3 regions of the Paenibacillus sp. NPDC101420 genome follow, and region 2 is predicted to be linked to each of the others. Evidence: riboswitches for the same ligand, from Rfam matches in the RefSeq annotation. Region 2 holds a riboswitch; each other region holds the start of a gene.

Region 1 (3,281 bases), on a different contig from region 2:
AACATCTGCATCCATCGCTGAAATGGAGTCTATCATGTCATTAAATTCGCTATAGCACATGTGGGTATGAATTTGTGTCGTAGCCTTCACATGATTCGTCGCGATACGGAACGACTTCACCGCCCAATTCAAGTATGCCTCATGATCTTCAGCCTTCAAAGGAAGTCCTTCACGGATAGCCGGTTCATCTACTTGAATCATCTCTATGCCTGCATCCTCCAAAGCTTTAACTTCATGACGGAGCGCTAAGGCAATTTGATTCGCTACTGCTTCCCGACTAAGATCATCACGTACAAAAGACCAATTGAGAATTGTAACAGGACCAGTCAACATGCCTTTAACAGGAAGGGAAGTTAACGACTGAGCATAGACGCTTTCTTTTACAGTCATAGGCTGGATAAAAGCTATATCCGCATAAATAACTGGTGGCTTAACGCAGCGTGATCCGTAGGATTGAACCCAGCCATTGCTAGTAAATAAGTAACCATCCAACTTCTCCCCGAAAAACTCCACCATATCGGTTCTTTCGAACTCACCATGCACGAGTACATCCAGACCCAGCTTTTCTTGGAAAGTGATTGCATCTGCAATCTGCTCACGAACGAACCCGTCGTAACGCTCTTGATTCCATACGCCTTTACGCCATTTCAACCTTGCCTGGCGCACTTCTACAGTCTGTGGAAAGCTTCCGATTGTTGTCGTTGGCAGAAGTGGCAGCTGCCACTTCTCCTGCTGCACCTTCAGGCGTTCAGCAAAAGGTAGGCTACGTTGGTCTGGTAAATCTGTAAGTCCGAGAACTTGCTCGGCCACATCCTTACGACCGCGTTCAGGAAGTGCACGGAAGGCAGTAAGGGCTTCACGACTGGCCGTCAACGCAGCAGCAGCTTCTGCTGTACCCTCTAAGGCTGCAGCAAGCAGGCCAAGCTCTCTAAGCTTCTCATCAGCAAAAGCTAAAGCAGCCTTGACGGTGGCCTTCAGCTTCACCTCACCCTGAACAGTAACCGGAACATGCAGCAAACTGCAAGAAGGCTGTATAATAAGACGATCAAGTGATACATGTACACTCAGCTTCTCGATTAGCTGCAGCTTAGCATCCAGATCTGAGCGCCAGATGTTGCGTCCATCAATAATACCCGCTCCCAGCCACTTATCCTCAGGCCAGCCAAGACGTTCAATCGATGCCAGGTTCGTCCCGCCATCATGGACAAAATCAAGACCTAAACCTTGTACCGGAAGCTTGAACAGTGCCTCCAGCGGTTCAGCAGCTTCAAAGTAAGTCTGCAGAATAATATTTAATCCAGGCACGGATTCAGCAATTTCTGTGTAAATCGAGTTAAGTAAGGATAATTCTGATTCATTAATTCCTGTAACAATCGCTGGTTCATCAATTTGTACCCAGCTTACTCCTTCTTGCTTCAGTTCCTGCAACAGCTGAACGTAAACCGGAAGAAACCGAGCAGCAATCTTCGCAATATCCGCAGATGCAAAACCTTTTGACAACTTAAGGAATGTATAAAGGCCTAAAACCACAGGTTTACCCTCAATTCCCGCTTGGGACTTGGCAAAACGATAAGCAGCCAATGGTTTATTCTCGGTCAGACGCGGCGTTTGTGCACCGATCTCTGGAACGATGTAATGATAGTTCGTATTGAACCATTTAGTCATCTCGCAAGCGGTAGCCTCAGCATTTCCTCTAGCCATCGCAAAATAAAGATCAAGCCCAATATCGCCACCATCATACGCATAACGTGGAGGTACGATCCCGAACATTACAGCTGTATCTAGCACATGATCGTAGAACGTAAAATCATTTACCGGAATTAAATCAATTCCTGCCTCCTGCTGAGTCTTCAAATGCTGAAGCTGAATTCCTGTCATTTCAGTACGGAACGCTTCCTCATTTATTTTTCCCGCCCAGAAGGCTTCCAACGTTTTCTTCCACTCGCGGTTTTTTCCGATTCTTGGATAGCCAAGATTGCTTACTTTTACTTTGTTCGTCACTTTGCAGCTCCCCTTCTCCATCTTCTTATTTTGGACTCGATATCACTTGCATTCCTATAAAAAAGAGCGCCCTTCCCTAAAAAAGTCAAAGGGAAAGACGCCCATAATATACCTATGGTTAACGTCTAACACCTTCCTATCCTCCGTAGGTGAAGCAGTGCTGTTGAAACAGGCAGGTCTCCTGGCTAGCGGTGTCAGCATCCTTAGCAGTCTTCCCAGCAGTAGTAAATTGCCAGTGACATATGTTGCTATGGACTCTTCCGTTACAGTGGCGGGACCGCATCGGCTTCAAACCGAATTTCCCTATTAAGCCTACCGAATTACTAATTTCCGGCAAGCACCTGTCTCCGATATTGTCAAGCTAAAACGCCTTCGGTGTCCTTATACGGACGGTAGGCGTTTATGCGAGAATTATAAGAAAGTATTTCGTGATACTTATACTTTCTTATCATCCATAAGCTAAAACGCCTTCAGCGTCCTTTTAAGGACGGTAAGCGTTTATGCGAGAATTATAAGGATAAAGTGAGTGTCTTAAATCTGATGTCATCATACGTGAAAGCCCCCGTCATCTGCAATAGATTACGGGGGCTTCTGTTATATCGATTCCTTATAACGGATTTAGAAAAACACGAAATATACTACTGCAGCAAGTACTATGCGATATATAGCAAATGGTAAAAGCTTAATCCGGTTGATCAATTTCAAGAAGAAACGCATTGATAATAGTGCAAATACAAAGGCACTGATAAAGCCTGCAATGAAGAACGGCAGGGCATCGATGGTGAAATATTGCCAGTTCTTCATCAGTGAGAGTAAACTGGCGCCTGCCATGATTGGAACAGCCATAATAAACGTGAAATCAGCAGCAGCGCGATGACTCATACCCAGAAGAACACCACCAGAAATCGTCGACCCGGAACGAGAAAATCCCGGCCACAAGGAGAAGCACTGGACCAGACCAACACCTAGCGCCTGCTTATATGTAATCTGATCGACACTCTCCGTTTGAATCTTCTTTGGTCCGAATAGATCCGCAATAATCATTAATACAGCACCGACTACTAGACCGATTAACACGGTGGATGTAGAGAATAAATGCTCGTCAATATAATCATTAAACAGAACCCCCAGCACGCCTGCTGGCACTAAACCTACAAGCACCTGTGTAAGCTTAAGGTGGCCGCCTTTTTCAAGCTGTGGTTGTTGCTCGGTTACAGGATCCAACTGCTTGCGGCTGAAGCGCTTTAAGCCCAGCAATTCAATGAACCTATTTCTAAAAA
Region 2 (3,281 bases):
TTTTTCTCTTGTGGTTTGATCTGTAACGCCTTCTACTACAGGAATATCATAGTTATGACTATCTAAGGCAATCAGCGCAAATATGGGACCATTAAGCCCTTGCTTCTGAACATATTGAAAATCTGCAAGTGCATTTCTTAAATCATGCCCTGCAACATTCGTGATATCTTTTCCGATCGAGGTAAGTCCTAGAATCGCTCTGGAATGCTCTGTGCTTTTAGAAGGGTCGAGTTTTCCATCCTTCATTAGCTTAGCTACTTCAGCAGCTACATTATTATAATAAAGATTGTAATAGCCACTTGGAACCTCGAAGTTGGCCCGTGCTAGAGAAAGAATCGACCATTCCCCGCTACCTGTTCCAAAAGACGGATTTTTTACAGTGTTTAGGATATAGGCAAGGTTTTTATTTAATTGTTGTTTGGCTACAACAGTAGTAGGTTGTTCAAATGGAACATCATTCATGTCATAGAGACGGTTGCTATTATTGATCAGACGATCATAGGATACGAGCGCATATGTACCTTGATCCGTAGCCATAGCGTCTACTTTACCGGTGAGAATATGCTTGAATCCACCATCCGGCCCAGAGAAGCTAAGTAAAGCATCTATAAGTGAATTTCCTTCTTTAATAAACCTAGGGTCACTGTGCGGATCTACGCCTACGCCAGTTAAGGCAACAACAACCTGTGCAATGCTCTCACTGCTTGTGCTTCCCCAGCTTGTAAATCCGCCTTGAGCATTTTGTACACTCGATAACCATGCAATCGCCCGATCCACGGCAGCTTTTACATTAGGATCCTTTGCGTAATAAGGCGCAAGTGCTTGCATCGCCATCCCGGTCATATCGACGTCGGCTTTGGTTATACCTAAAGCCCAGCCCCCGGCATCTGCTGCACCTTTTTTAACTTCTCTATCTAAGATGTACTGAACCAGGTTTTCTCTTGTGCTTTGATATATAACTCCCTTCTCATCAGGATCAGGGAATAATACTGGAATCTCATAGTTATGACTATCTAGTGCAATCAGAGCAAATATGGGACCGTTGTTCCCTTGCTTCTGAATATATTGATAATCAGCTAGTGCATTTCTTAGATCATGACCTGCAACATTCGTGATATCTTTTCCGATAGAGGTAAGTCCTAGAATGGCTCTGGAGTTCTCTGTGCTTTTACTAGCGTCGAGTTTTCCATCCTTAATTATCGTTGCTATTCGCGTAGCTACATTGTTGTAATAGAGATTGTAATAACCGTTAGGTACTTTGTAGTTCGCACGTGCTAGAGAAAGAATCGACCATTCTCCGCTACCTGTTCCAAATGAAGGATTCTTTACGGTGTTAACGATGTAGGCCAAGCTTTTATCTAACTGTTCTTTAGCAGTGATTTTATAAGTAACCTGATAGGTTACATTATCTGCTTTGTTTCCTGCGCCATCTATAGCTGTTACTGCGATTACGTTACTACCTGGGTTTAGAGATGCTTTGTACTCACCATTAGTAGCTGACAGAACGACTTGGTTCAGCTTTACTACTGGAATAATGTCTTTATAGACATTGTCTGTAACCACTACTTTGAAGCTCACATCTTTACTGGATACTTCCTGTTTATCTTGTATACCTTCTATTGAAATCGTAGGCTTCTCTGTATCTGGCTCTTGTACTAGCGCATTAATCTGCTCTACTAGAGCTTGATCAACCTCTGTTGTTACAACTGCACTATCGGCAATTGCTTCATTCGCATGAGCCGGGATTACGCTTGTAGAGAACGTCGTGATAAATACTGCTACAATAAGTAACCAAGCTAAAAACTTATTTTTCTTCATGTTTCCATAACCCTTCCCTTCTCTTCCTATGTTAAAAAACAGAATAAACTTTCATAGCACTACAAAAAAACCACTCAACATACGTCAAGAGGTTTAAGATAGTGAACCGCAACAATAGCAGGCATATACTATATCAAACACCTCTCTATCGCTCGTAGAGTTTAACGGTGTATTAGAAACAGGCAGATATTCTGGCTCAAGTATCATCACCCTTGCTACCTTCCCAGTTTCCCAGTGGCACCTTGCAAGGACTCCTCTTTCACAGCGGCGGGACCGCGCGGGATTCACACCCGCTTTCCATTTAACCAATCTATGATTGTAATTCCGAAACATTCATAATTGGCACCTATTGCTAATATTAATTTTTCATGCTTCATCATATCTAATATAGTTGCTTTTGTCATGCAATATTTGTTTTTTGTATAACGAGTAGTTAGCGATAATCCTATTGAATATCAAATCATTCTAACCACAATATATTCTTTTTCTCTCAGCTCAAAACCATCCTCCAGTGACAAAAAGGCCAAATCAAAGATTCGATCATACTTTTTATTACGTGGGAGTCCTTCTTCCTCAGCCCAGCATGTATAGAGCTCGAACTCGGCACCAGATACCCCATAATCTGTCATAAGCCTAAATAACTCCCGACAACACTTGAGTGAGGCGTTATACGATCCCGGTAGAGTATCTTTTAGCTTAGGGGATACAGAGAAGCCGCCCCAATTCGGTGAAATCCGGTACACATACGGACTCCGAAAATGCTTGCGAATCTCATCGTTCCAATACCCAAGTTCCTCTATAAAAATACCCGCTGCATCTTCTTCCGAGTCATATACAAGACAGTCCTCATCTCTTAAATGAGATAGATCTGCGATGTCATCCAAAGGAATTATGCCTTGCAGGCGCAGAGCCTCTCTTTGTTTCTTATACTCCGGGGAATTTTTCACTTCATTATATGTCTTTGCTGACGGTACACTGCCTCTTTCTCCTAATGGAAGCTCTGTAGCCGAGCCTATGTAATGAAATCTGCTCACTGGATTGCCCTCCATAACTTTGGAATCACTGCAAATCACTAATTCATATATGAATTTACCACAAATTAGTAAGGTACTCGTTGAAATTATTCTATGTTAGGGTATTTGGTAAGCGTTTACAACGAATTCATGGAGGTGTACGTATTCATCTAAGCACCAAAGTACTAAGGAAGGTCAGGTTTAAGCATCCTCAAAAATGATCTTACAAAGGAGAATTCAATGACTACTCGAATCCAGAAATCATTCTTATCATTGACCCTTGTCACCGCTCTTCTGCTCTCTTTGTTCTCATCCATTGCCGCCGCTGCCACTAAGGACGAGCAACAAGCTAAGGCAGCACCAAAGAGTAAGATCCAATCCTATGTAGACGATATGCAGCCCGGATGGAACCTTGGCAATACTCTAGATGCTACAGGTGAGGATGAAACC
Region 3 (3,281 bases), on a different contig from region 2:
TTGCTTGGATAACCACATCTTTTTTGAGTTTGGCAGCGTCGGTTGCCACATCCAAAAATAAATTCTCCGTGAGTACTGCAGGTATGTTGCTCTCACGCACCACATGCAGTTTTTTTGCCTTTTGGCCCCGGTCGTTGGGGACTCCATTACAAGCGGAAAAGACACTCTTTCGGTAGAAGAATGGTAGAAGAAACAAAAAAGCGCGACTCCCCAAACTTCAAGAATCCGCGCCAAATATGGTTTTTTGGGATGCTGGTGAAGGGAATTGAACCCCCGGCCTACGCATTACGAGTGCGTTGCTCTACCCCTGAGCTACACCAGCTTAAGCCGATTTTTCTGTCAAACAAAAAATATTATACAACTTTCAGCCAGAAACGCAAGCCTATTTCTCCCTATTTCCCTACTCTCCCGAACTGCTATTCCACCTGTAGTTTACGCTCCACAGACTCCAGCTTTCCACGGCTAGTGGAGGGTTTATCGCGGCGGTCGTCTATTTTAAGTGAGGTAGAGACACGCTCTGCACCTGCGGAAAAAGGAGACTCGTGCAGCGCTTCGACTGCAGCAAAAATACGCTGAAGAGGCCCTTCGATGATTGTACCCATGGATGTAAGCTCATAAGTAATCCCTTCTACCGTCTTCAGCACTCGCTGCATATCCGCAACATAGCTGCTAAGGCTCGTACTACCTGTTCCAATCGGAATAACGGTTACTTCAGCAATAGGCATGGGAATACCTCCTCGGAATTTTAAAGTATGTGTCTCCTTCTATTGTAACAACTCCACCGCTCTCCCACAAATGATCTCAGCTTTATTATGCCCCTTCTTCTTTCCCCAAAATTCTCCGAAATATGACTTTCGCCACAAGTATTTTTTCTAACATGAATTCTAGGGTCATCTGCACTACATTTATGGACTCTTTGTGGCATCTTTTCGGACAATTTATGAATCATTTTTCATATGCCTGTGGATCAATTGTGGATTACTTATGGACAGCCTGTGGATCATTTGTGGAGTACTTTTGAAGAACCCGCTCCCCACGCGGGTTTTCTAAAAAACTATTTACAAACACAACATCTTGGGTTATTTTTATCTAACGACAACAAAATATAGTGGAGACAGGCGCTTTGATCCTTTATCGGAATTAGAGCTTAATAGGGAAGTACGGTGAAAATCCGCTGCGGTCCCGCCACTGTAACCGGATGCCCCTTACAAGCTTTTTTAAGCTTAAGATGGGCAGATCTCCTGGCAGAAGCCACTGAGGGGTAAGAGCCCCCTTGGGAAGGCGCTGAGAGGTCCTACGGAAGCCAGGAGACCTGCCTGTTTCGACGACACCAACTATGAGTGCCTGCGAGGAACAGGAACGGTGTCCGCATGCGGTCATCTTCTTAGAGACCACTGCAAATATCTGTGTGGATATTTACATAACGCATCGGGCATTTTCTGCCATCCTCGCTAGAGGATGCTTTTTTTATGAGATCACAATGAATATACGGCCGCTTATGCGGCCCCACTTCTTAATGATAGGACGATAGACTGAGAGGAGAGCTATACAATGACGTTGTTGGAGAGACAATTTAACGGTACAACAAATGCACGAGAAGTTCTTTTAGAAGAGCTCATTGATTTAGGACGCGATATTATCGACAGCCGGGATTTGGACCTGCTGCGCGAGAATGCCAATTTGAACGGAGAGAGTTTCTCCGGTAAAATGAGCAAGTTCGGCAGTGAATATTCAAAATGGTACGCCCGCAACTTTACGATGCCGCCGCAGCTAGTGCAAGCCATTGATGACAATGTCGTCTATGTGCATGATCTGGATCAATACGCAATCGGAACGACTAACTGCATTTTCATCCCGTTCGATAAGCTTCTCCGCGAAGGCTTCAACACCGGCAACGGCAGTGTTCGTCCTCCGAACTCCATAATGACAGCTATGTCACTGGTAGCAATTATTTTTCAATCCCAGCAAAATGCTCAATATGGCGGCGTATCCGCCAATAAACTCGACTATGATCTAGCACCTTATGTAACCAAATCCTTCGCTAAGCTGTTCCGCAAGGGTCTGGATTATTTTGATGAGGGACAAGCTAATGATTCTTTGGGCGAGATTACAATGAGCCGGATCGATCTGGCGGAGTTATATCCAAAAGCGTTTCGTTTTGCACTAAAGGAAACCGAAATCGAAACCCTGCAAGCGGCTGAAAGTATGGTACATAATCTCAACACCATGTCCAGCCGATCCGGTGGGCAAATTCCGTTTACCAGCATCAATTATGGTACTTGTACTTCACCAGAAGGTCAGCTTGTGATCAGCTCCCTGCTAACAGCAACGATGAACGGACTTGGCAGCGGAGAAACACCTGTGTTCCCGATTCAAATCTTCAAATGCAAGCAAGGAGTCAATCAACAGCAAGGTGATCCTAACTATGAATTGTTCCTAAAAGCGGCGGAATGTTCTGCACGCAGACTATATCCGAACTTCGCTAATCTGGACGCTCCGCTCAACTTGCAGTATTATGATCCAAGTGATCCTGATACGGAATTTGCTACAATGGGCTGCCGCACCCGAGTGCTCGGTGACCGTTTTGGGCGTAATCATTGCTCCGGGAAGGGCAACCTTTCCTTTAATACACTGAATCTGGTTCGGCTCGGTCTGGCACACGGCACAGTAACAGGCCGACGTACCGTCGCAGATGAAGCTGGCTTCTATGAGGATCTAAACCACTATATGGATATTGCGCTGGAAGGACTTCTTCATCGGTTCCACATCCAAAGCGCGCAAAAAGCTAAAGCATCCGATTTCATGATGCGAGAAGGCGTCTGGGAAGGCGGCGAAAATCTCGCTCCTGAAGACTCTGTAGGCGAACTGCTGAAGCATGGTAGTCTGTCGCTTGGCTTCATCGGTATGGCGGAATGCATGAAAGCCATGTACGGCAAACACCATGGCGAGCATATGGAAGTCCATGCCAAGGCTGTGGCTATCGTGCGTCACATGCGGGAGTATTGCGACCTTAAAAGTGAGGAACTTAATCTCAACATTACCTTGTTCGCAACACCAGCAGAGGGCCTGTCCGGCAAATTCACCAAGATTGATCGCAAGGTACTGGGTTCTATTCCGGGCGTAACTGACCGTGAGTATTATACGAACTCTTTCCACATCCCTGTATACTACGATCTAGGTGCTGCTCAGAAGATCAGCTTGGAAGCTCCTTTCCATGAATACTGCAATGCCGGGGCTATTTCTTATGTCGAATTAAATGGCAATGCCCGCAGCAATCCATC

Evidence for each region. A riboswitch is a leader RNA that binds a small molecule or an ion and turns the genes downstream of it on or off. The one in region 2 is predicted to bind cobalamin.
Region 1: it holds a riboswitch for cobalamin, as region 2 does, so the genes downstream of both, metE (5-methyltetrahydropteroyltriglutamate--homocysteine S-methyltransferase) here and ACQKMP_RS26915 (S-layer homology domain-containing protein) in region 2, are expected to answer to the same signal.
Region 3: it holds a riboswitch for cobalamin, as region 2 does, so the genes downstream of both, ACQKMP_RS19570 (anaerobic ribonucleoside triphosphate reductase) here and ACQKMP_RS26915 (S-layer homology domain-containing protein) in region 2, are expected to answer to the same signal.

What each region holds. Positions count from the first base shown of each region.
Region 1 covers NZ_JBNNSE010000002.1:226,318-229,598, reverse strand. The annotation lists gene metE (5-methyltetrahydropteroyltriglutamate--homocysteine S-methyltransferase) at 1-2,022, opposite strand, end outside; cobalamin riboswitch at 2,156-2,361, opposite strand; gene ACQKMP_RS09790 (undecaprenyl-diphosphate phosphatase) at 2,620-3,281, opposite strand, start outside.
Region 2 covers NZ_JBNNSE010000009.1:35,702-38,982, forward strand. The annotation lists gene ACQKMP_RS26915 (S-layer homology domain-containing protein) at 1-1,818, opposite strand, end outside; cobalamin riboswitch at 1,983-2,183, opposite strand; gene ACQKMP_RS26920 (hypothetical protein) at 2,274-2,852, opposite strand; gene ACQKMP_RS26925 (cellulase family glycosylhydrolase) at 3,072-3,281, shown strand, end outside.
Region 3 covers NZ_JBNNSE010000004.1:384,552-387,832, reverse strand. The annotation lists gene ACQKMP_RS19585 (N-acetylmuramoyl-L-alanine amidase) at 1-196, opposite strand, end outside; tRNA gene ACQKMP_RS19580 (tRNA-Thr) at 251-322, opposite strand; gene ACQKMP_RS19575 (MTH1187 family thiamine-binding protein) at 417-725, opposite strand; cobalamin riboswitch at 1,100-1,334, shown strand; gene ACQKMP_RS19570 (anaerobic ribonucleoside triphosphate reductase) at 1,552-3,281, shown strand, end outside.